3 regions of the Geobacillus sp. B4113_201601 genome follow, and region 1 is predicted to be linked to each of the others. Evidence: predicted binding sites of a transcription regulator. Region 1 holds the regulator's gene; each other region holds the start of a gene.
What was found. The regulator LexA, encoded in region 1, represses DNA repair genes until DNA is damaged. The targets are predictions, from matches to a motif close to CGAACATATGTTCG.
Positions count from the first base shown of each region.

Region 2: recN (DNA repair protein RecN) is a predicted target of LexA. The motif match lies at 2,669-2,682, and genes of this name have one in related genera.
Region 3: uvrB (excinuclease ABC subunit UvrB) is a predicted target of LexA. The motif match lies at 1,097-1,110, and genes of this name have one in related genera.

Region 1 is NZ_LQYX01000121.1:311,162-318,212, forward strand. Features, by position in the region: gene B4113_RS17995 (DMT family transporter) at 1-120, shown strand, start outside; gene B4113_RS18000 (trimeric intracellular cation channel family protein) at 213-827, opposite strand; gene hflX (GTPase HflX) at 1,093-2,337, shown strand; gene B4113_RS18010 (methionine gamma-lyase family protein) at 2,354-3,625, shown strand; gene B4113_RS18015 (MerR family transcriptional regulator) at 3,702-4,103, shown strand; gene glnA (type I glutamate--ammonia ligase) at 4,143-5,477, shown strand; gene lexA (transcriptional repressor LexA) at 5,974-6,597, opposite strand; gene yneA (cell division suppressor protein YneA) at 6,749-7,051, shown strand, end outside.
Region 2 is NZ_LQYX01000014.1:21,845-28,895, forward strand. Features, by position in the region: gene dxs (1-deoxy-D-xylulose-5-phosphate synthase) at 1-1,135, shown strand, start outside; gene B4113_RS02175 (TlyA family RNA methyltransferase) at 1,141-1,989, shown strand; gene ahrC (transcriptional regulator AhrC/ArgR) at 2,040-2,489, shown strand; gene recN (DNA repair protein RecN) at 2,727-4,448, shown strand; gene B4113_RS19815 (hypothetical protein) at 4,476-4,649, shown strand; gene spoIVB (SpoIVB peptidase) at 4,694-5,989, shown strand; gene spo0A (sporulation transcription factor Spo0A) at 6,261-7,051, shown strand, end outside.
Region 3 is NZ_LQYX01000094.1:86,054-93,104, reverse strand. Features, by position in the region: gene uvrB (excinuclease ABC subunit UvrB) at 1-1,026, opposite strand, end outside; gene B4113_RS13735 (hypothetical protein) at 1,419-1,649, opposite strand; gene B4113_RS13730 (CsbA family protein) at 1,646-1,870, opposite strand; gene B4113_RS13725 (PDZ domain-containing protein) at 1,885-3,057, opposite strand; gene B4113_RS13720 (MerR family transcriptional regulator) at 3,277-3,831, shown strand; gene B4113_RS13710 (DUF6044 family protein) at 4,725-6,395, shown strand; gene B4113_RS13705 (glycosyltransferase family 2 protein) at 6,413-7,051, shown strand, end outside.

The sequences.
Region 1 (7,051 bases):
ATCGGCTCGCTCTTTGGCTGGCTGTTTTTGCATGAGCGGCTTGACGCGTCCTTTTGGATGGGCGGGGCGCTCATCGTCGCGGGAGTGGCGGTGGCGGTGCGGAGCGGGCAAAGTGCGTAAGGACAGCGAAGCGCCCGCGCAGGGGCGTCCTCTGCTTGCCATTTTTTGGTCATGGTTTGATGCCTAATCACTTGAATCTACGCTGGAAGCGATTACCCGCCCGCTTTTTCCCCCACCGCCCGCCGCGGCAGTTTCCAGCCGTACGTGTATGACAAAATGCGAAGAGCAGCGACGGCAATAAACAGCACATACAGCTCCACGGGCGACTCCGCCCATTTCAGGCCGACGGCGATGCCGGCTAAAATCGCCCAAGCGGCGTAAATTTCCGCATGCAGCACAAGCGGCTTCCGCCCGGCAAGCACGTCCCGGATGATGCCGCCGCCGCTGCCGGTCAACACTGCCGCGACGATGACCGCGCTTAATGGATGGCCCATTTTTGCGGCATACAGCGCCCCTTGGATGGCGAATGCCGATAACCCGAGGGCGTCAAAAAAGTTGCCCCACCGCTTCCATGGCGGGAGCATCTGCTTCGGAAACAAATAGACGATCGTCATCGAGACTAAGGCGACAAGAAAGAGCGAACCTTGTTCCCATAACGCCGATACGGGAACCCCAATCAGCAAATTGCGCACGGCCCCGCCGCCAAACGCCGTGACGATCCCTAAAATATAGACGCCAAGCAAATCATATTCCTCTTCCATCGCGACGATCGCCCCGCTGATGGCAAAGGCGATCGTGCCGATGATGCTCAATATTTCCCACGTCATTCGTGCTGTTCCTTTCCGTGTCGTGTTCTTGTATCATTGTAGAGGCAAAAGCGGCGGGAATCAATCGTTTTTTCGGGAATGAACTAGCCGTGCGCTGCTTGAATTTGGTATGATGAACAAAGAGGACACAGCCGCTTTCGGTCATTCGCGGAAAGCCGAGCGAAGCCCGTGCCGATGGCCGGGATGCGCTCGAGCGTCCGCGCCATAAAAACGGTTGGCGCTCCATGCGGATCACATGGCTGCGCCCGAGAGGAGAAGGAAGGCTATGAGCCGCGAACAAGCCATCATCGTCGGCTGCCAACTTCATGGAATCGATGACGAGCGGTTTCGCTATTCGATGGAGGAGCTCGCTGCGCTCGTTGCGACCGCCAACGGTGAGGTGGTAGCCGAGTTGACACAAAAACGGGAAGCGCCGCACCCGGCGACGTACATCGGCAAAGGAAAAACAGAGGAACTTGCCGCTCTCGTCAAACAGCTGACGCCGGATCTTGTCATTTTCAACAGTGAACTTTCTCCTAGTCAAGCCCGCAATTTGACGAACATGCTTGGCGAGGTGAAAGTGATTGATCGGACGCAGCTCATTTTAGACATTTTTGCAAGGCGCGCCCGTTCGAAAGAAGGAAAGCTGCAAGTGGAGCTCGCGCAGCTCGAGTATCTGTTGCCGCGCCTTGGCGGCCAAGGCGCGGCGCTATCTCGCTTGGGCGGCGGCATCGGCACGCGCGGTCCGGGGGAGACGAAGCTGGAGACCGACCGGCGCCACATTCGCCGCCGCATCGACGACATTAAAGCCGAACTGCGCCGCATCGCCGAACATCGCGAGCGGTACCGCGGGCGCCGGCAAAAAAATCACGCGTTTCAAGTGGCGCTCGTCGGCTATACGAACGCCGGCAAATCGACGATTTTTAATCGGCTGACGGCGGCCGATTCGTTCGAGGAAAATTTGCTGTTTGCGACGCTCGACCCGCTGACGCGCCAATGCGTCCTTCCGTGTGGGTATACGGTGCTTGTCACCGACACGGTCGGGTTCATTCAAGACTTGCCGACGACGCTTGTCGCCGCGTTCCGCTCGACGCTCGAGGAGGTGACGGAAGCGGATCTGTTGCTGCACATCGTCGATTCGTCGCATCCCGATTACGCCGAACATGAGCGAACGGTGTTGCAGCTCGTTGCGGAGTTGGGGGCGTCCTCCATTCCGATGGTCACAGTGTACAATAAACGTGACCGGCAGGCGCCAGAATTCATTCCGACGACAACCGAGGCGCTCGTCATGAGCGCGCTTTCTGCCGCTGATATCGAACGGCTTCGCGCGTTTTTGGAGGAGGCGATCAAGCGGCAAATGGTCCTTTACCACGCCTCGATTCCAAGCGGCCAAGGAAAATGGCTCGCACGGTTAAAAGCGGACACGATTTTGCAGCAATGGCGCTATAATGAACAAGAAGGGACGTACGAATGCGAAGGGTACGTGCTCCCGACTCACCCGCTTTACAGGGAGCTGCAATCATTCCAATGATAGAAAGGGTTCACCAATGTTTTGGACAACATGGAAACACGGAGAGACGATCGCTGCGCTGATCGAAGAAGTGGAGGCGCAAATTGCCCCGATCCATCGCTCGATTGAGAGGCTGGTTGACGGAAACCAGCATCGCGTCCTTGACAGTTTCCGCCGCCATCAAGTGAGCGACGGCCATTTCATCCCGACAACGGGCTACGGCTATGATGATGTCGGCCGTGACACGCTCGATCGCATTTACGCCGATGTATTCGGCGCGGAAGCCGGCCTAGTGCGCCCGCAAATCATTTCCGGCACGCACGCGATTGCCATCGCGCTGTTTGGCGTGCTGCGCCCGGGCGATGAATTGCTCTACATCACGGGCGCCCCCTATGACACGCTTGAGGAGATCGTCGGCGTCCGCGGCCGCGGCGTCGGTTCGCTGAACGAGTTTGGCATTCGTTATCGGAGCGTGCCGCTTACGGCGGACGGAGCCGTTGATTTTCCGGCGGTGCGCGAGGCGATCCACGAGCGGACGAAAATGATCGGCATCCAGCGCTCGCGCGGGTATGCGACGCGCCCGTCGTTTACGGTCGATGAAATCGCCAAGATGATCGCCTTTGTCAAAGCGATCAAGCCGGATGTCGTTGTGTTTGTCGACAATTGCTACGGGGAGTTTGTCGAGGAAAAAGAGCCTTGCCATGTCGGCGCCGATTTGATGGCCGGTTCGTTGATCAAAAACCCTGGAGGGGGATTGGCGAAAACAGGAGGGTATATCGTCGGCAGGCACCAATATGTTGAAGCGTGCGCCTATCGGATGACCTCGCCGGGCATCGGCGCCGAAGTCGGCCCTTCGCTGTACAGCCTGCTTGAGATGTATCAAGGGTTTTTCCTCGCTCCGCACGTCGTCGGCCAAGCGCTCAAAGGGGCGGTGTTCACCGCCGCATTGCTCGAGCGGGTCGGGCTTGAGACTTCGCCGTCATGGAACGCGAAGCGCACCGATTTGGTGCAGTCGGTCCGCTTTAATGATCCAGAGCAAATGGTTGCTTTTTGCCAAGCCATTCAAGCGGCTTCCCCGGTGAACGCCCATTTCACTCCGTACCCGAGCGACATGCCCGGCTACGAGGATCAAGTGATCATGGCGGCGGGCACGTTCGTGCAAGGAGCCAGCATCGAGCTGACGGCGGACGGGCCGCTGCGTCCGCCATACGTGGCGTACGTGCAGGGCGGATTGACGTATTCTCATGTCAAAATCGCCGTTTGCTCCGCTGTTCACCGCTTGCTGGAACAGCAGCTCATTTGTTTGTGAGAAAAGGTAACATATAATTGACTGTTTTCTTCACATTATGATAAAATAAAGGTATGAAAAGCGAGGAGGAATTGGCATGAGCAGCCAAATTCGTCGTTCCATGCCATTGTTTCCGATCGGGATTGTGATGCAGCTGACGGACTTATCGGCCCGGCAAATTCGCTATTACGAAGAGCACGGCCTCGTCACGCCGGCGCGCACCGAAGGCAATCGGCGTCTGTTTTCGCTCAATGACATCGATCGTTTGCTTGAAATTAAAGATTTGATTGATCAAGGCGTCAACCTCGCTGGAATTAAGCGCATTTTTGCCGCGCGGCAGGAAGGGCGTCACGAACAGCCGGAAAAAGTCGACAAGGCAGGAAAGCCGAAGCTGTCGGACGAAGAGCTGCGCGAAATTTTGCGGACGGAGCTGCTTCAGGCCGGGCGGTTTCAGCGCGCATCGCTTCGCCAAGGAGATCTCGCTCGCTTCTTTCACTAACGATGGGAAATGATTTCGGAGCCGGTGAGGAGGTTCAAGATGGCAAAATATACGCGTGAAGACATTATGCGCATCGTCAAGGAAGAAAACGTCAAATACATCCGCCTGCAATTTACCGATATTTTAGGCACGATTAAAAACGTGGAAATTCCGATCAGCCAGCTGGAAAAAGCGCTGAACAACAAAATGATGTTTGACGGGTCGTCGATCGAGGGGTTTGTCCGCATCGAAGAATCGGACATGTATTTGTACCCTGACTTGGACACGTTTGTCATCTTTCCGTGGACGGCGGAAAAAGGGAAAGTCGCCCGCTTTATTTGCGACATTTACAATGCCGACGGCACGCCGTTTGAAGGCTGCCCGCGCTATAACTTAAAACGCGTGCTCAAAGAGATGGAAGCGCTCGGCTTCACGGCGTTCAACTTAGGGGCGGAACCGGAGTTTTTCCTCTTTAAGCTCGATGAAAAAGGGCACCCGACGATGGAGTTGAACGACCGAGGCGGCTATTTCGATTTAGCGCCGACGGATTTGGGGGAAAACTGCCGGCGGGACATCGTGCTTGAGCTCGAAGAAATGGGGTTTGAAATCGAAGCGTCCCATCACGAAGTTGCCCCAGGACAGCATGAAATTGATTTCAAATACGCCCACGCCATCAAAGCGTGCGATGATATTCAGACGTTCAAGCTCGTCGTGAAGACGATCGCCCGCAAGCATGGGCTGCACGCGACGTTCATGCCGAAGCCGATTTTCGGCATCAACGGCTCGGGTATGCACTGCAACTTGTCGCTGTTCCGCAACGGGGAAAACGCCTTTTTTGATCCGAACGGCGAGTTGCAGTTGAGCGAAACGGCCCGCCAGTTTATCGCCGGCGTGCTGAAACACGCGCCGAACTTTACGGCGGTGACGAACCCGACCGTCAACTCGTACAAGCGGCTCGTTCCGGGCTATGAAGCGCCGTGCTATGTCGCTTGGTCGGCGCGCAACCGCAGCCCGCTCATTCGCATTCCGGCTTCGCGCGGCATGAGCACGCGCATTGAGGTGCGCAGTGTTGACCCGTCGGCGAACCCGTACTTAGCGATGGCGGTGCTGTTGGCGGCGGGGCTTGACGGCATTCGCAACAAACTCACCCCTCCGGCACCGGTGGACCGGAACATTTACGTCATGACGAAAGAAGAACGGCTCGAAGAAGGCATTGTCGATTTGCCGGCTACGCTCATTGAGGCGCTTGAAAACTTGAAGTCCGACGAAGTGATCGTCCAAGCGCTCGGCAAGCATTTATTCGAGCACTTCGTTGAAGCGAAAGAAATCGAGTGGGATATGTATCGGACGACCGTCCACCAATGGGAATTGGATCAATACATGGAGCTGTACTAATCAAAAAGAGGGTATCCCAAAAAGATCGGGATACCCTCTTTCGTTGCTCTATATACGTGCTGACTGCTTCGGCCGCACGATCGGTTGCGTCGATCTTGAAGGCAGACAGCCTTTAGGTCAGCCCCTCTTTTATATAGGTACCGGTGCTTCCGGCCCATGATTGGTTGTGCCGATCTTGAAGGCAGGCAATCTTTTGGGTTAGCTCCTCTTTTATATACGTACCGGTGCTTCCGGCCCATGATTGGTTGTGCCTACCCTGAAGCCAGACACCTTGTGGACCGCCCTTTTTTATGCGGTCTAACTTGTTCGGCTCGCGCGCTTCCGCCATGCCGCCTTGTGGACCGGCCCTTTTCCGCGGCCGGCCGCTCACACCCGGCAACCACGCTGTTCGGGTTTTGGCTCAAGCCCCGTCCGCCTCGTTGCGGCGGCGCGCGGCGTCAGCCGACAAGGTGATGGACGTTTGTCCGCCCCGTCCGCCGTCTTCGTTGCGCTTCCGTTAGCCGATCAGGCGATAGACGCCGATCACCTTGCCGAGAATCGTGCAATCGCGGACGATGATCGGCTCGAGATGAGCGTTTTCCGGCTGCAGGCGGATATGATCCTTTTCTTTGAAAAAGCGCTTGACGGTCGCTTCATTGTCTTCGGTCATGGCCACGACGATGTCGCCGTTTTGGGCCGATGATTGCTGGCGGACGATGACGTAGTCGCCGTCCAAAATGCCGGCTTCGATCATGCTGTCGCCCATCACTTCAAGCATAAACAGCTGTTCTTCGCCGGCGGCGAGCCGTTTCGGCAGCGGGAAATAGTCCTCGATGTTTTCTACGGCCGTAATCGGCTGCCCGGCGGTCACTTTCCCGATAATCGGCACCGAGACGATGTCCTCGCCCTCTTTTTCCTTCCCGCCATCGTTGTCCAAAATTTCAATGGCGCGCGGCTTGGTCGGGTCGCGGCGGATGTATCCTTTGCTTTCCAACCGCGCCAAATGCCCATGGACAGTCGAACTCGACGCCAGTCCGACCGCCTCCCCAATCTCCCTCACCGAGGGCGGATAGCCCTTCGTTTTGACTTCCTGCTTAATAAACTCTAAAATTTGCTGCTGCCGTTTCGACAGTTTCGTCATTCCCTGCACCTCCGGCAAGTCATTTGCCTTCATTATATCATGCCGAAAGGGAAAAAACAAACATAAGTTCGAATTTTTTGTTGACACAAACAAACGTTCCTGATTATAATGAAGGAAAGCGAACGAATATTCTCTTTTTGGGGTGGGGAAAATGAAGAAGACGTTTGTGCACTATCTAGTATTTTCGGTTTTGATGACGCTTTTCACAGCCGCGTTCATCTACGCTGGCAGTCCGGTCGATAAACAGGAATATGTGACGGTGACCGTCGCATCAGGCGATACGCTTTGGGGGTTGGCCAAGCAATATGAACAGGAGCACGGCTTATCGCCGGACGAATTCATCCGCTGGGTGGTGGAGGTGAACCATCTTCGCAGTTCCCGTCTCACAGCGGGTGAACAGATCGTCATTCCCGTGTTAAAATCGAAGCGGGGCGGTTCATTGGCCGCCAATCAG
Region 2 (7,051 bases), on a different contig from region 1:
CGATTTTGAAGACTTGCTCGAGAATTTGCGCTATGCAAAAAAAATGAAGGGCCCGGTGCTCGTGCATGTGATCACAAAGAAAGGGAAAGGCTACAGCCCGGCGGAAAATGACAAAATCGGAACGTGGCACGGAACGGGGCCATACAAAATCGAAACCGGCACGTTTGTCAAAACGAAGGAAGCCGGCCCGTCTTGGAGCGCGTTGGTCAGCGAAACGGTGCGCCGGCTCGCTCGCACTGATCCGCGCATTGTCGCCATTACCCCGGCCATGCCGGTCGGCTCGAAGTTGGAAGGGTTTGCAAGCGAGTTTCCGGAGCGGATGTTTGATGTCGGCATTGCCGAACAGCACGCGACGACGCTGGCGGCCGGGCTGGCGACGCAAGGGATGAAGCCGTTTTTGGCCATTTATTCAACGTTTTTGCAGCGCGCGTACGACCAAGTCGTTCACGACGTCTGTCGGCAAAACGTAAACGTCTTTTTCGCCATCGACCGGGCCGGATTGGTCGGCGCTGACGGCGAAACGCACCAAGGGGTATTTGATATCGCGTTTTTGCGCCATGTGCCGAACTTAGTGTTGATGATGCCAAAAGACGAAAACGAAGGTCAGCACATGGTGTATACGGCTATCCGCTATGACGGCGGGCCGATCGCCATGCGGTTCCCGCGCGGCAACGGACTTGGCGTGCCGCTTGACGAGGAGCTGAAAGAAATTCCGATCGGGACGTGGGAAGTGTTGCGCGACGGTCATGACGCGGCGATTTTGACGTTTGGCACGACGGTTTCAATGGCGCTCGAGGCCGCCGAGGAGCTGGCGAAAGACGGAATGTCTGTCAAGGTGGTGAACGCTCGTTTTATCAAACCGATGGATGAGACGATGCTTCACGATCTGCTTGAGCGTCGCCTGCCGATTTTAACGGTCGAAGAGGCGGTGCTGCAAGGCGGGTTTGGCAGTGCGGTCTTGGAGTTTGCCCATGATCATGGCTATCACGGAGCGGTCATCGAGCGGATGGGGATTCCCGACCGCTTTATCGAGCACGGCAGCGTTGGCGAGCTGCTCCGGGAAATCGGGCTGACGGCGGCTCATATCGTCGACCGGATCAAAACGATGGCGCCAAGAAAACAGAAAAGGGCTTGAAGACGATGAAGGAAAGAAAAGAACGAATCGATGTGCTGCTCGTGGAACGAGGATTGGCGGAAACGCGGGAAAAAGCGAAGCGGGCGGTCATGGCCGGGCTCGTCTATGCGAACGGCGTCCGGCTCGAAAAACCGGGGGAAAAGGTGCCGGCCGACATCCCGCTCGAGGTGAAGGGCAATCCGCTCCCGTATGTCAGCCGCGGCGGTTTGAAATTGGAAAAGGCGCTGCGCGACTTTCAAATCGATATCGAAAACAAAATCGTTCTCGATATCGGGGCGTCAACGGGAGGGTTTACCGACTGCGCCTTGCAGCATGGGGCGAGGCTGTCGTATGCCGTGGACGTCGGCTACAACCAGCTCGCTTGGAAGCTGCGCCAAGACGAGCGCGTTGTCGTGATGGAGCGGACCAACTTTCGTTACGTGACGCCCGACTTGTTTACAAAGGGGCTGCCGGAAGTGGCCGTCATTGATGTATCATTTATTTCGCTTCGCCTTATTTTGCCGGTTGTCAAAACGGTACTCGTGCCCGGCGGCGATGTCGTCGCCCTTGTCAAACCCCAGTTTGAAGCCGGTAAGGAGCACGTCGGCAAAAAAGGCATCGTCCGCGACCCCCGCATTCATCAAGACGTGTTGGAATCGATCGTTCGCTTTGCTTGCCAGCAAGGGTTTGACGTCGTTCATCTGTCGTATTCGCCGATCACCGGCGGTGACGGCAACATTGAGTTTTTGCTGCACGCCGTCTATCCCGGTGAAGACCGAGAGGGAGAAAACCGCCTAGCAGCGCCGATCGCGGATGTGGTGAGCGAGGCGCACGCCTGTTTGCGCGCTGGAGAGGTGCAGGGAAGCGGCCAGTAGGCGGGCTACAAAACCGGTTTCATCGCGGAAAGAGCAGGAGGTGGCCGAATGTGAACAAAGGACAAAGGCATATTAAAATTCGCGAAATCATTATGAACAACGACATCGAGACGCAGGACGAGCTCGTTGACCGGCTGAGGGAAGCCGGCTTTCGCGTGACGCAAGCAACCGTCTCGCGCGATATTAAAGAGATGCAGCTTGTCAAGGTGCCGATGGCCAACGGACGGTACAAATACAGCCTGCCGTCTGACCAGCGCTTCAATCCGCTGCAAAAGCTGAAGCGGGCGCTTGTCGATGTGTTTGTCAAGCTCGATGGGGCGGGCAATTTGCTCGTGTTGCGAACGCTGCCGGGCAACGCCCATGCCATCGGCGTCCTGCTCGATCATTTGGATTGGAACGAAATCGTCGGAACGATTTGCGGTGACGATACGTGCCTCATTATTTGCCGGACGTCGAAAGACGCGAACAAAGTATCCCGCCAGCTGCTTTCCATGCTCTAAAAGGTTGGTGAAAAACCGCTGTTTGCCTTGATCGATGATGGAACGCGTGAACATAGAAGCTGATGCAGCCAGTTTTTCTATTTGAGAAACGATTCCAAGAAGCGGTTGCGTGAGTCAATCACCGGCCCCCTAAAAAGCCGTTGATGAGACGAATGTTCAAAGCGATCGGTTCACCGATTCGAACATATGTGCTATAATGGGTAGGGAGAACGGATCGGACAGGCAAGGAGTGATGGAATGCTCGCGGAACTGTCGATTAAAAATTTTGCCATTATCGAGTCGCTCTCGCTGTCGTTCGACAAAGGACTGACCGTGTTGACCGGGGAAACCGGGGCGGGCAAATCGATCATCATCGATGCGATTCATCTGTTGATCGGCGGCCGCGGTTCCGCCGAATTCGTCCGCTTCGGCGCGGAAAAGGCAGAAATCGAAGGGCTGTTTTTGCTTGACGATGACCGCCATCCGTGCTGCCAAACATGCGCCGATGCCGGCATTGATGTGAGCGATGGAATGGTGGTGCTGCGTCGCGACATCTTAGCCAATGGAAAAAGTGTCTGCCGCATCAACGGCAAACTGGTGACGACGGCGACCTTGCGCGAAATCGGGGCGACGTTGGTGGACATCCACGGTCAGCACGAACATCAAGAGCTGATGGACCCGGCGCGCCATCTGCCGCTGCTCGACGAATTTGGCGGCGCTGAAACGGCGGCGGCGCTCGCCGCTTACCGCGCTGTATATGAGCGGTACGAAACATTGGTGAAAAAAATCAAAAAACTGAGTGAAAACGAACAGCAAATGGCGCATCGTCTCGATTTGCTGACGTTTCAGCTGCGCGAAATCGAGCAGGCGGCGCTCGAGCCGGGCGAAGACGAACGGCTGATGGAAGAGAAAGTGCGCATCGCCAACTTCCAAAAAATTTACACGGCGATCCAGCGAAGCTATGAAGCGCTAGCCGGCGAGGGCCGCGGTCTCGATTCGATCGGGGAAGCGATGCGCCAGCTCGCCGATGTCGCCGCCATGGACGCCGCCCTCAAAGAGGCGCACGATGCGACCGCGAACAGCTACTATTTGCTCGAAGAGGTCCTGTACAAGCTGCGCGATCAGCTCGAGGAACTCGAGTATGACCCGCTGCGGCTCGATGCCATTGAAAGCCGCCTCGCCGACATTCAACAACTGAAGCGGAAATACGGGGCGACGATCGCCGACATTTTGCAATATGCCGAGACGATCGCCGAAGAAATCGAAGCGATCGAAAACCGCGAAACGCATGTGCACGAGCTCGAGCGGCAGCTGGCTGCGGTAACCGATGAATTGCTCGCCGAGGCGAAGCGGCTGACCAACGTTCGGCAGGCGCACGCCCGGCAGTTGTGCGAGCGCATTCACCAAGAGCTGAAAGACTTGTATATGGACAAAACGAAGTTTGACATCGTCTTTGCGAAGCGGGAAGGCCCGCTTGACGCCCCGCTGGTCGACGGCGTGCCGGTCAAGTTTCACGAAGACGGCGTCGACGTTGTCGAGTTTTACCTTTCCACGAACGTCGGCGAACCGCTGAAACCGCTCGCGAAAGTGGCTTCCGGCGGCGAGCTGTCGCGCATCATGCTCGCCCTAAAAACGATTTTTTCCAAGCATCAAGGCGTCACATCGATCATTTTCGATGAAGTCGATACCGGGGTGAGCGGCCGCGTCGCCCAAGCGATGGCGGAAAAAATTTACCGCATCGCCAACCAGTCGCAAGTGCTGTGCATTTCGCACTTGCCTCAAGTCGCGGCGATGGCCGACACCCATTTGCTGATCGCCAAGGAAACGGACGGGGAGCGGACGAAAACGGTCGTGAGAAAGCTGGATGAAGAAGAAAAAGTGAAAGAGATCGGCCGCATGATTTCCGGCGTGGAGATGACGGAATTGACGAAACGGCACGCCAAAGAGCTGCTCGAATTGGCGGCGAAAATGAAACAATAAGCCGCCCGGCGAGGAGGGAAATTCACGTTGAAATGCCCGGTCAAGGGCGAAAATAAAACAAAGAAAGGCCCGGCTTTTGGTTGCTTGAGGCGGGCCGGTTTTGGACGTGCGAGCTGCCCGGATGCAACATCCATTCCGGGCAGCTTTTTTATGTTGGCGGCGATTATATTTTCCCCCGTTCAGGCAAAATTAAAACTGTAACCGTTTTTGCATGGTGTAGGCGGGAGCGAGGAGAGTGAACGACATTGAAGAAAGAGATGGCGCGAACAATCGCAGGAGTGCTGCTCCTTGGCATCATAACGGCCATCGGGTTGTCCAAGCCGATGAAGGAATATGGGCAAATCCCGAAACAGCTTGTTCTGTTTGAAGGTGATGCGGTCAAATGGAACACCGCCTCCCTTCCAGCGCAAGCGGCCGTGAATGTACAAAACGCTCCCGAAACGCTCGAAGTCGAGCAGAAAAACGGTTCATTGGCAGTCAAGGCGAAACGGCGCGGACAAGGAACAATGGTGCTTGAAGTCGCCGGGATGCCGATTAAGCAAGTGGATGTCAAGGTGCTGCCGACGCTCAAAGTCATTCCCGGCGGGCAATCGATCGGCGTCAAGCTCAATACGGTCGGCGTCCTTGTCGTCGGCTACCATCTTGTTGAAACCGACCATGGAAAACAATCGCCGGGCGAAGCGGCCGGCATCCAAGTCGGCGACATCATTACCGGCATCAATGGCCAAAAAATTGAAAACATGAGCGACCTCTCCCCTTTCATTGAGGAAGCCGGAAAAACAGGAAAACCGCTTCATCTGCAAATCCTGCGCGATCAGCACGCCATGACGGCGAAGCTCGTTCCGCTGAAAGACAAACACGATGGTGTCTACCGCATCGGCCTCTATATCCGCGATTCAGCCGCCGGCATCGGAACGATGACGTTTTATGATCCGAAGTCGAAAACGTACGGGGCGCTTGGCCACGTCATTTCCGATATGGACACGAAAAAGCCGATCGTTGTCCAAAATGGGCAAATCATGCGCTCGACCGTCACCTCGATTGAAAAAGGAACGAGCGGGAATCCCGGTGAAAAATTGGCCCGCTTTGCCGACGGGGAGAAAGTGATCGGCACCATCACCGTCAACAGCCCATTCGGCATTTTCGGCAAACTGACGAAACCGCTGCCGGATGGCCCGATCACCAAGCCGATTCCTGTCGCTTTGGCCAGTCAAGTGAAGGAAGGGCCAGCGAAAATGCTGACGGTGGTCGAAAACGACAAAGTCGAACAGTTTGACGTGGAAATTGTCAGCACCATTCCGCAGAAATTTCCGGCGACCAAAGGCCTCGTGATTCGCGTCACTGACCCGCGTTTGTTGAAGAAAACAGGGGGAATCGTCCAAGGGATGAGCGGCAGCCCGATCATCCAAGACGGCAAACTTGTCGGCGCCGTCACGCACGTGTTCGTCAATGACCCGACATCCGGCTACGGCGTCCATATCGAATGGATGCTTCAGCAGGCGGGAATCGATCTATATGGCAACCAAAAGAAAGCGAGCTGACGATCGTCGGCTCGCTTTTTGTCGCGGCTTGCCCAACCGCCCGGCTGTGCGAAGGACAAGCGAAAAAAAGAAAAAACGAGCAAAAATATGGCCATTTTTGCATAGATATTTGGTGAAACATCCGTTAGAATGGAGGTGGGATCACGATTTTTCGACAAACGTCTTTTTTCGAAAAACGAACATTGTCTAATCGACCCGTTTTTTGTTATAATTTTATTTTCAAAAAAATAAAAGGATTTTCCGCTGTTGTTGTCGAATGTACGTTAACGGAATGCTACATAGCAACAAAATGCGGGGGAGGACGATTCATTTGAGCATTAAAGTGTGCATTGCCGACGATAACCGGGAACTGGTGACATTGCTTGATGAATATATTTCCAGTCAACCGGACATGGAAGTGATTGGAACGGCATACAACGGCCAAGAATGCTTGCGCATGCTGGAGGAAAAACGGCCTGACATGTTGCTTCTCGACATCATTATGCCGCATTTGGACGGGTTGGCGGTGCTCGAGAAAATTCGCACCCATTTCGAACATCAGCCGAACGTGATTATGCTGACGGCGTTCGGGCAAGAGGACGTCACGAAAAAGGCGGTGGAACTTGGCGCCTCCTATTTCATTTTAAAGCCATTTGATATGGAAAACTTAGTCCATCATATCCGGCAAATTCACGGCAAAACGACGCCGATCGTCAAAAAGCCGCTGTCAGCGTACCAAACGCGCGACAATAAGCCGAAAAACTTGGACGCGAGCATTACGAGCATCATTCATGAAATCGGCGTTCCGGCCCATATTAAAGGCTATTTGTATTTGCGTGAAGCGATCGCGATGGTGTATCACGATATCGAACTGCTCGGCTCCATTACGAAAGTGTTGTATCCGGACATCGCCAAAAAATACAATACGACCGCCAGCCGCGTTGAACGCGCCATCCGTCACGCGATTGAAGTCGCTTGGAGCCGCGGCAACCTCGAATCGATTTCCTCGCTCTTTGGCTATACGGTGAGCGTTTCGAAAGCCAAGCCGACCAACTCGGAATTCATCGCCATGGTGGCCGATAA
Region 3 (7,051 bases), on a different contig from region 1:
GACGTGCGACTCATCAATGATGATCAAAAAATCGTCCGGAAAATAGTCAAGCAAGGTGTACGGCGTCGAGCCCGGCGGCCGCAGCGCCAAGTGGCGCGAGTAGTTTTCGATGCCGGAACAAAAGCCCATCTCGCGCATCATTTCAAGATCATAGCGCGTCCGCTGCTCGAGCCGCTGCGCCTCCAAAAGCTTCCCTTGCGCGCGCAGTTCGGCGAGCCGCTCCTCGAGCTCTTGTTCGATGTTTTGAATGGCGAGCCGCATTTTCTCCTCGCGCGTGACAAAGTGCGACGCCGGGAAAATAGCGACGTGCTCACGCTCGCCGAGCACCTCGCCGGTCAAGGCGTCCACCTCGCGGATGCGGTCGATTTCATCGCCGAAAAATTCGACGCGGATGCAATGTTCATCGCGCGACGCGGGGAAAATTTCGACGACATCGCCGCGGACGCGGAACGTGCCGCGCCGGAAGTCGATATCATTGCGGTCGTATTGGATGTCAACGAGCCGCCGCAGCAACGCGTTGCGCTCGATTTCCATCCCGACGCGCAATGAAACGACGAGCTCCCGGTATTCTTCCGGCGACCCTAAACCGTAAATGCACGACACGCTGGCGACGATGATGACGTCCCGGCGCTCAAACAAAGCCGATGTTGCCGAGTGCCGCAATTTATCGATTTCATCGTTGATTTTCGCGTCTTTTTCAATGTACGTATCCGTCTGCGGCACGTACGCTTCCGGCTGATAGTAATCGTAATAGCTGACAAAATATTCGACGGCGTTGTGCGGGAAAAACTCCTTCAGCTCGCTGTACAATTGGCCAGCGAGCGTTTTGTTGTGGGCGATGACGAGCGTTGGTTTGTTGACTTGGGCAATCACGTTCGAGATCGTAAACGTTTTGCCCGTCCCCGTCGCCCCAAGCAGCGTTTGGTGCTTCACTCCCTGCCGCAACCCGTCAACGAGCTTGGCGATCGCCTGCGGTTGATCGCCTTGCGGTTGATAAGATGAAACTAGTTGAAAACGGCCCTCCACCGTTCCGCCTCCTTCTCCGTACCATCTTTCCCCATTGTACCACATCGGCTCCATCGGCGCATCAAAAATGCGAACTCATATTCGTACCAATCCGTTCAGCGTTTTCCATCGCTCCCTCTTTCCTGCACTTTCGGGAAGAAACCGCTGTCTCAAGGAACAAGACGAAGCGCCCCATCAACAGACAGAGGCGCTGGCATCAGTGCAGCGGGGCGCAGACGCAGAGCAACGACATCTCGATTTTGCGGCCATCATCGCCCTTTTTAGCAACGCCAAAAAGCGGACTGGTTCCTTCTTCCCCGTCCGCTCCTTTAGAGGCTGGTGATTTAATAGTACATACCGATTCCTAGCATCGTTTCTCCAATAGAGAAACGTTGTATCATCAGCGCTTCTTTTCACACGTTCATCCATTGATCGGAAAAAACAGCTATTTCCGCCGGCCTTGTTAAGGTCGATGAAAAACCGCTGTTTGCCTTGATCGATGGAACAAGTTTTTCTATATTAAGAAACGATTCCGAGAAGCGGCTGCGCGAGTCCATCACCGGCTCCGCTTTGCTTGCTTCACCGCCCACCGGCGGGAAAAAGCGTTGATCATCACAGCCGCGCCGCCGGCCATCGCCCTTCATTTTTCCTTCAAGCGCTCAAGCATGCGCCCTGCCCACAAAAACCCGGCTATCGTGGAAGCAACATCGGCCACGATTTCATGAAACTGGTCCGTATACCCTTTCAGATAAGAAGCTACAAGCAGGGCGACGGTCAACAGCACCGCGATGTACCGATTGTACGTCACCCGCGCGAACAACAACACTAAGAGACACGGTATGAAAAGCGCCGCCAAAAACCACATGATTGTCTTCTCCTTTACGAAACAGCTTCCGATGCCAAGGAGCCGCGCTCACGGACGAACAGCAGCCCAAGCTCATGGTGTTCATCCTCATAGAGCGCCCCTTGGACAAAGCGAACTTCCCCGTTATCGCCGATCACTTCCAATTTGCAAAATGCGCGGTTGCGCTGGAGCGCTTCGTAAAACTCCGCCTCCGTCCGCACTGGCACCCCGTTCGTTTTGCAGATCACTTCCCCAATCGAAAGCCCCATTTTTTCCGCCTTTGACCCCGGCAGCACCCCGACGATGACCACTCCGTGCGGATGACGGGCAAAGCGGGGTGGGGAAGCGCTGTCGGCGCGGCGGCCAGAAAAAGCGATCCATTCACGCCCGATGACCGCCACCGCTCCCGCCGCCACCGCCAGCGGCGCATACCATACGCTTCCTGTCGCCAACACGGCAACAACGCCGGCCAGCAGCAGCACGAGCCGCCCTTCCCGACGCGCCGCCTCGGGCGGCCGCACATGATGGCGACGCTGAGAAAACCCGATCAGAAACGGAACAAGCCAAAACGAATGCCCTTCCCCGCCGACAGCAAACGGCCACCATGGAAGCGACGGCAGCGAGCCGCCAGCCATCGGCAACACGACCGGCACAAACCAGAGGCGCTGCACCCATTGCCGGCCGATGGTCATTCCCCGCTTGCTTTTCAAAAGCTGCGGCGAAGCGGGCTCCGTTCGCGTCCGAATGATGAGCCATCCTTCAGCCGCCAACAGCAACGTCAGCCACAGCGCCAACACCGGCGCTGCTTCTACGCCATCGCGAAGCCAAGGAACAGCCATCCTGCCGCGCTCGGCCATCGCGAGCACGAGCAGCGTCCCCCCCAGCGTATACGCCGCCGACAATAGCCGCGCTTCCATCGTCAAGCCAAGCAGCACCGTGAGCGCGGTCACCGTCCAAACGACCTCCTTCGGCACGACGAGGCCCGCCCCAAGCGCCACCGCTGACAGCACCGCCCCCGGAAGCCATCCGCTTGTCCAAAGCCCCCGCCATTCTTTCCATGGACTGTAGACGCGCACGTGAAAATCGTGGCGCTCGCGCTTCACCCGCCGCCAACCGGCGGCCAAGGCGAGCAAGGCGCCATAATAAAGGAGCGGCTGCCGCCATACCGCCGCAATCCCTTCTAGCCATTCAAGCCCCCATGTCGCCATCAACGTTCCCCCTTGTTTCGTTCACCGTTCTTTACCTTTTATTCTACCAAATGGCCGCGACAAATCCTATGCCTGCCGCCATCTTTTTTCCCATGTGGCGAAATGCCGTCCTTTTCGGCTTTCTTTGTCGAATCGCCACTAGTTTTGTCGGTCAGGAAGGAGTTCGCGCCCTCAATGAAAAAAAGATAGAACAAGAAGGAGAAAGGGAGGAGTGAAACGATGGAAATAAAAACGACCGATGTCGCCGCCCGTCTTGGTGTTTCACCGAAAACCATCCAACGCTGGGTGCGGAAGTATGACATCCCGCTGCGCAAAAATGAAGCCGGCCATTACTTGTTCGATGAAAACACGATCGCTTTGTTGGAGCGCGTCAAATTCGAACAAGGCGCGGCCTTGGAACGGCCTGCAGCCGCGCGGCACCCTTCCGCTGCAGCGTCGTTGCCAACCGACAACCAACCGAAACAAGAAGCGCCGTCGCCCACGCTCGACGTTTTGCGCCAGCCATCCTTCGAACCGGAAATCGCCCGCATCTCTTCGCGCCTTGATCAACTCGAACAGCAGCTCGGCCAAAAAGCCGACGACGTCGTCTCCGTTCAATTGCTGCATCACCGTCGGGAAATGGAAGAAATCACTGCCCGCCTCGCCGCGCTCGAACAGCTCGTCGCCCGGCTCGAGCAACAGCTGAATAACAAGCCGCCATCATCCCACGAACCGCCTCAACCACCAAAGCGAAAACGGCGCGGCCTCGGACGGGTGATCGGTCTGTTCGCCTAGCCGGTTGCTTCAGTTCCGGCCGCGCGGGTAGCTAACTGACCGTTGGCGGTGAAAGAGCAACACGCAAGCCAGCAGCCAATCGAAAAGGCCGGTGATGGAAGAAGGGAGTCTAAGGGCAACCTGACTTGCTCCATTTGAGCAACCTTGCCAACATACACGTCGAAACACTGGCGGTTGGGCGCAAATCAGCACGTTTCACCGGCCTTCTAACATACGATGAGGATTGAACAATGCCTATTCGCAACATCGTGTTTCAAAATGAAATGCTTTGTTCAGCTCCTGTCTTCCACATCTAATGAGGGCGCAAGAGAGGGTTCAACCAACTAGGAGGCACCCTCTGGCCCCTTTTTCTCTGCTGTGACCACCGTCAAGCATGAAGATGGACAAAGCGAGTGATTGTGGCCCAAATCATGAAGGTAGATAAAAAAGGGAAGCTATATAAGTTGCAATAAAGAATTTCCGAGTTTTCGTTGCAGGTTTCATCTAAATACAAGCCAATATCAGAGTAATCAGCGGGATGGAAAACAAAATGGCAACTTAATATATTAGGTTGTAATAAAGAATCTCCGGTCTCCATGTCCCATCTTATCACCTGACAAGTTGGCACCGTGACAAGAACGGCGAACAACGCCATGGAAAACAAAATGGCAACTTATATAGACTGTTTTTTCACCTTGATCCCCGCCGTCCTCCTTAGGCTTAGCGACCGCGGCTCCGTTTGGGGGACGGTGGTGGATTCTAATCGTTCTCCCGAAGGCTTCGGCCGGTTGAAGCGGGCTTTTTTGCTTGGCCTTCACCGCTTCTTTACCTCTTTCTTATCATTTCTTAATCATTGCTTCGTATAATGTCGGATGTTGCGATGATTTCGCTTTTCGAAAGGAGGGAAGCCAGACGTGGAACGGAACGAACGAAAGGCGCTCATCGCGGCATGGATCATCTTGGCGGCCTATCTGTCCCCTCTATATCTTCTCGGGGAACATGCCCATATTCGTGTCCATGACAACATGGATTCCAACATTGCTTGGTATCGGGTGCTGGTCCGGAGCGGCGAGCTGTTCGGCCCCATCGACGCCGTCATCCCGCAAGTGATCAACGGCCTGCCGCGCAACGCCTTTGGGACGGAATTCAGCGGCATCGTGTGGCTGCACGCCTTATTCCCTTCCATGGTGGCGTACGCGCTCAGCCAGACGATCACGCGTATTTTCGCTTTTTTGGGCATGTATTGGCTGCTTCGCCGCCACTTTTTGCCGAATCCGGAATCATGGCTGATTCGCGTCGGCGTCTCCCTCGCCTTCGCCCTGACGCCGTTTTGGCCGTCCGGGATGCTGAGCACGCTCGGCATGCCGCTGGCGCTATGGGCATTTCTTTCCATCCGCAAAGGGGAAGCGACGTGGAAAGAGTGGCTTGCGATCATCTTGCTTCCGTTTTACGCCAGCTTTGTGCTCGGATTTTTCTTTTTCCTCGCCGCGATGGGGGCGGTGTGGTTGTTTGACGGCGTTGTCCGCAGGCAATGGAACAAACGATTGTTCACAGCGATTGTCTTGATGACCAGCTTGTTTTTAGCCATCGAGTACCGGCTCGTATACTCGCTTGTCTTCGATGGCGAACCGACGAGCCGAAACGAATTTCTTTCTTCACGGCTCAGCTTCCTCCACTGTCTGCGGCTGACGCTAAAAAACTATGTGCTCGGCCATACGCATGTAATGACCGTTCACGGGCCGATCATCTTGCCGGTGCTTTGGGCGGCGTTTTTTCTCGTTTGGCGCCGACAGCGCGGACCATTGGAGCGGCGCTTTCTTTTGCTGTTTTGGTTGAACATCGCCTTATCGACTTGGTATGCGTTTTGGTTTTACAAAGGGTGGCAGCCGCTCAAAGAGCGGATTTCGCTTTTGAATACGTTCAATTTCGCCCGCTTCCATTTTTTGCGGCCGATGGTCATTTACCTTGATTTTGCCTTGGCCTTGCAAATCATCGCCAAAGAGCGCGCGGCGTGGCGGCGGCTCGTACCGATCGCCCTGACGTTGCAGTTGCTGCTGCTTGGCGGATTCAACGAGGAAATTCGCTATCGCCTCGCTGGCACACCATCGTTCGAGCAATTTTATTCTGAACATTTGTTTTCAGAAATCAAACGATATATCGGCAAGCCGGTATCCTCCTACCGCGTCGCCAGCGTTGGGCTGCATCCGGCCATCGCTCAATACAACGGGTTTTATACGCTCGATACGTACAACAATTTTTACCCGCTGTCATATAAGCGGCAATTTCGGCGTATCATCGCCAAGGAACTGGATAAAAACCCGGTGCTGAAAGACTATTTTGACCATTGGGGCAACCGCGTCTATTTGTTCTCGGCAGAGCTTGGAAAACATTATATGTTCACGAAACGATCGCATAAAGTCATCCATCATTTCGAGATCAACACAAAGGCATTCAAACAGCTTGGCGGCAAGTACATTTTTTCCTCCGTCCCGATCATGAACGCCCGCGACATCCATCTCCGCTTCTTGCGGGCGTTCACCGATCGACAGTCAGTATGGAAAATTTATGTGTATGAAGTGGAGTGAAAGGAGGCAAGAAACACATGATGGACAAACCATTGTTGGCCATCGTCGTCCCATGCTACAACGAAGAAGACGTGTTGCCGGAAACGACCCGGCGGCTGACCGCTTTGCTTGAGCAATTGCTCGAAGAAGGAGCGGTCGCCATCGGCAGCCATGTCGTTTTTGTCGATGACGGCAGCCGCGACCGGACATGGTCGCTCATTGAAGAAGAAAGCGAGCGAAACCCCTTCGTGGCGGGCATCAAGCTCGCGCGCAACGTCGGCCATCAGCGGGCGCTGCTCGCCGGGCTTGACACCGTCCGCGCGTACGCCGATTGCGCCGTGTCCATTGACGCCGATTTGCAAGACGATGTGGAGGCGATCCGCGAATTTGTGCAAAAATACCGCGAAGGATACGACATCGTTTACGGCGTGCGGCGCAGCCGAAAGACAGACACGTGGTTCAAGCGTACGACCGCCCAAGCCTTTTATCGGTTCATGCAGGCGCTCGGAATCGAGCTCATTTACAACCACGCCGATTTCCGGTTAATGAGCAAGCGGGCGCTCGATGAGCTGAGCCGCTACACAGAAGTCAATCTCTTTTTGCGCGGATTGGTGCCGCTTGTTGGGTTCCGCTCGACATGCGTCTTTTACGACCGTCATGAGCGATGGGCCGGGCAG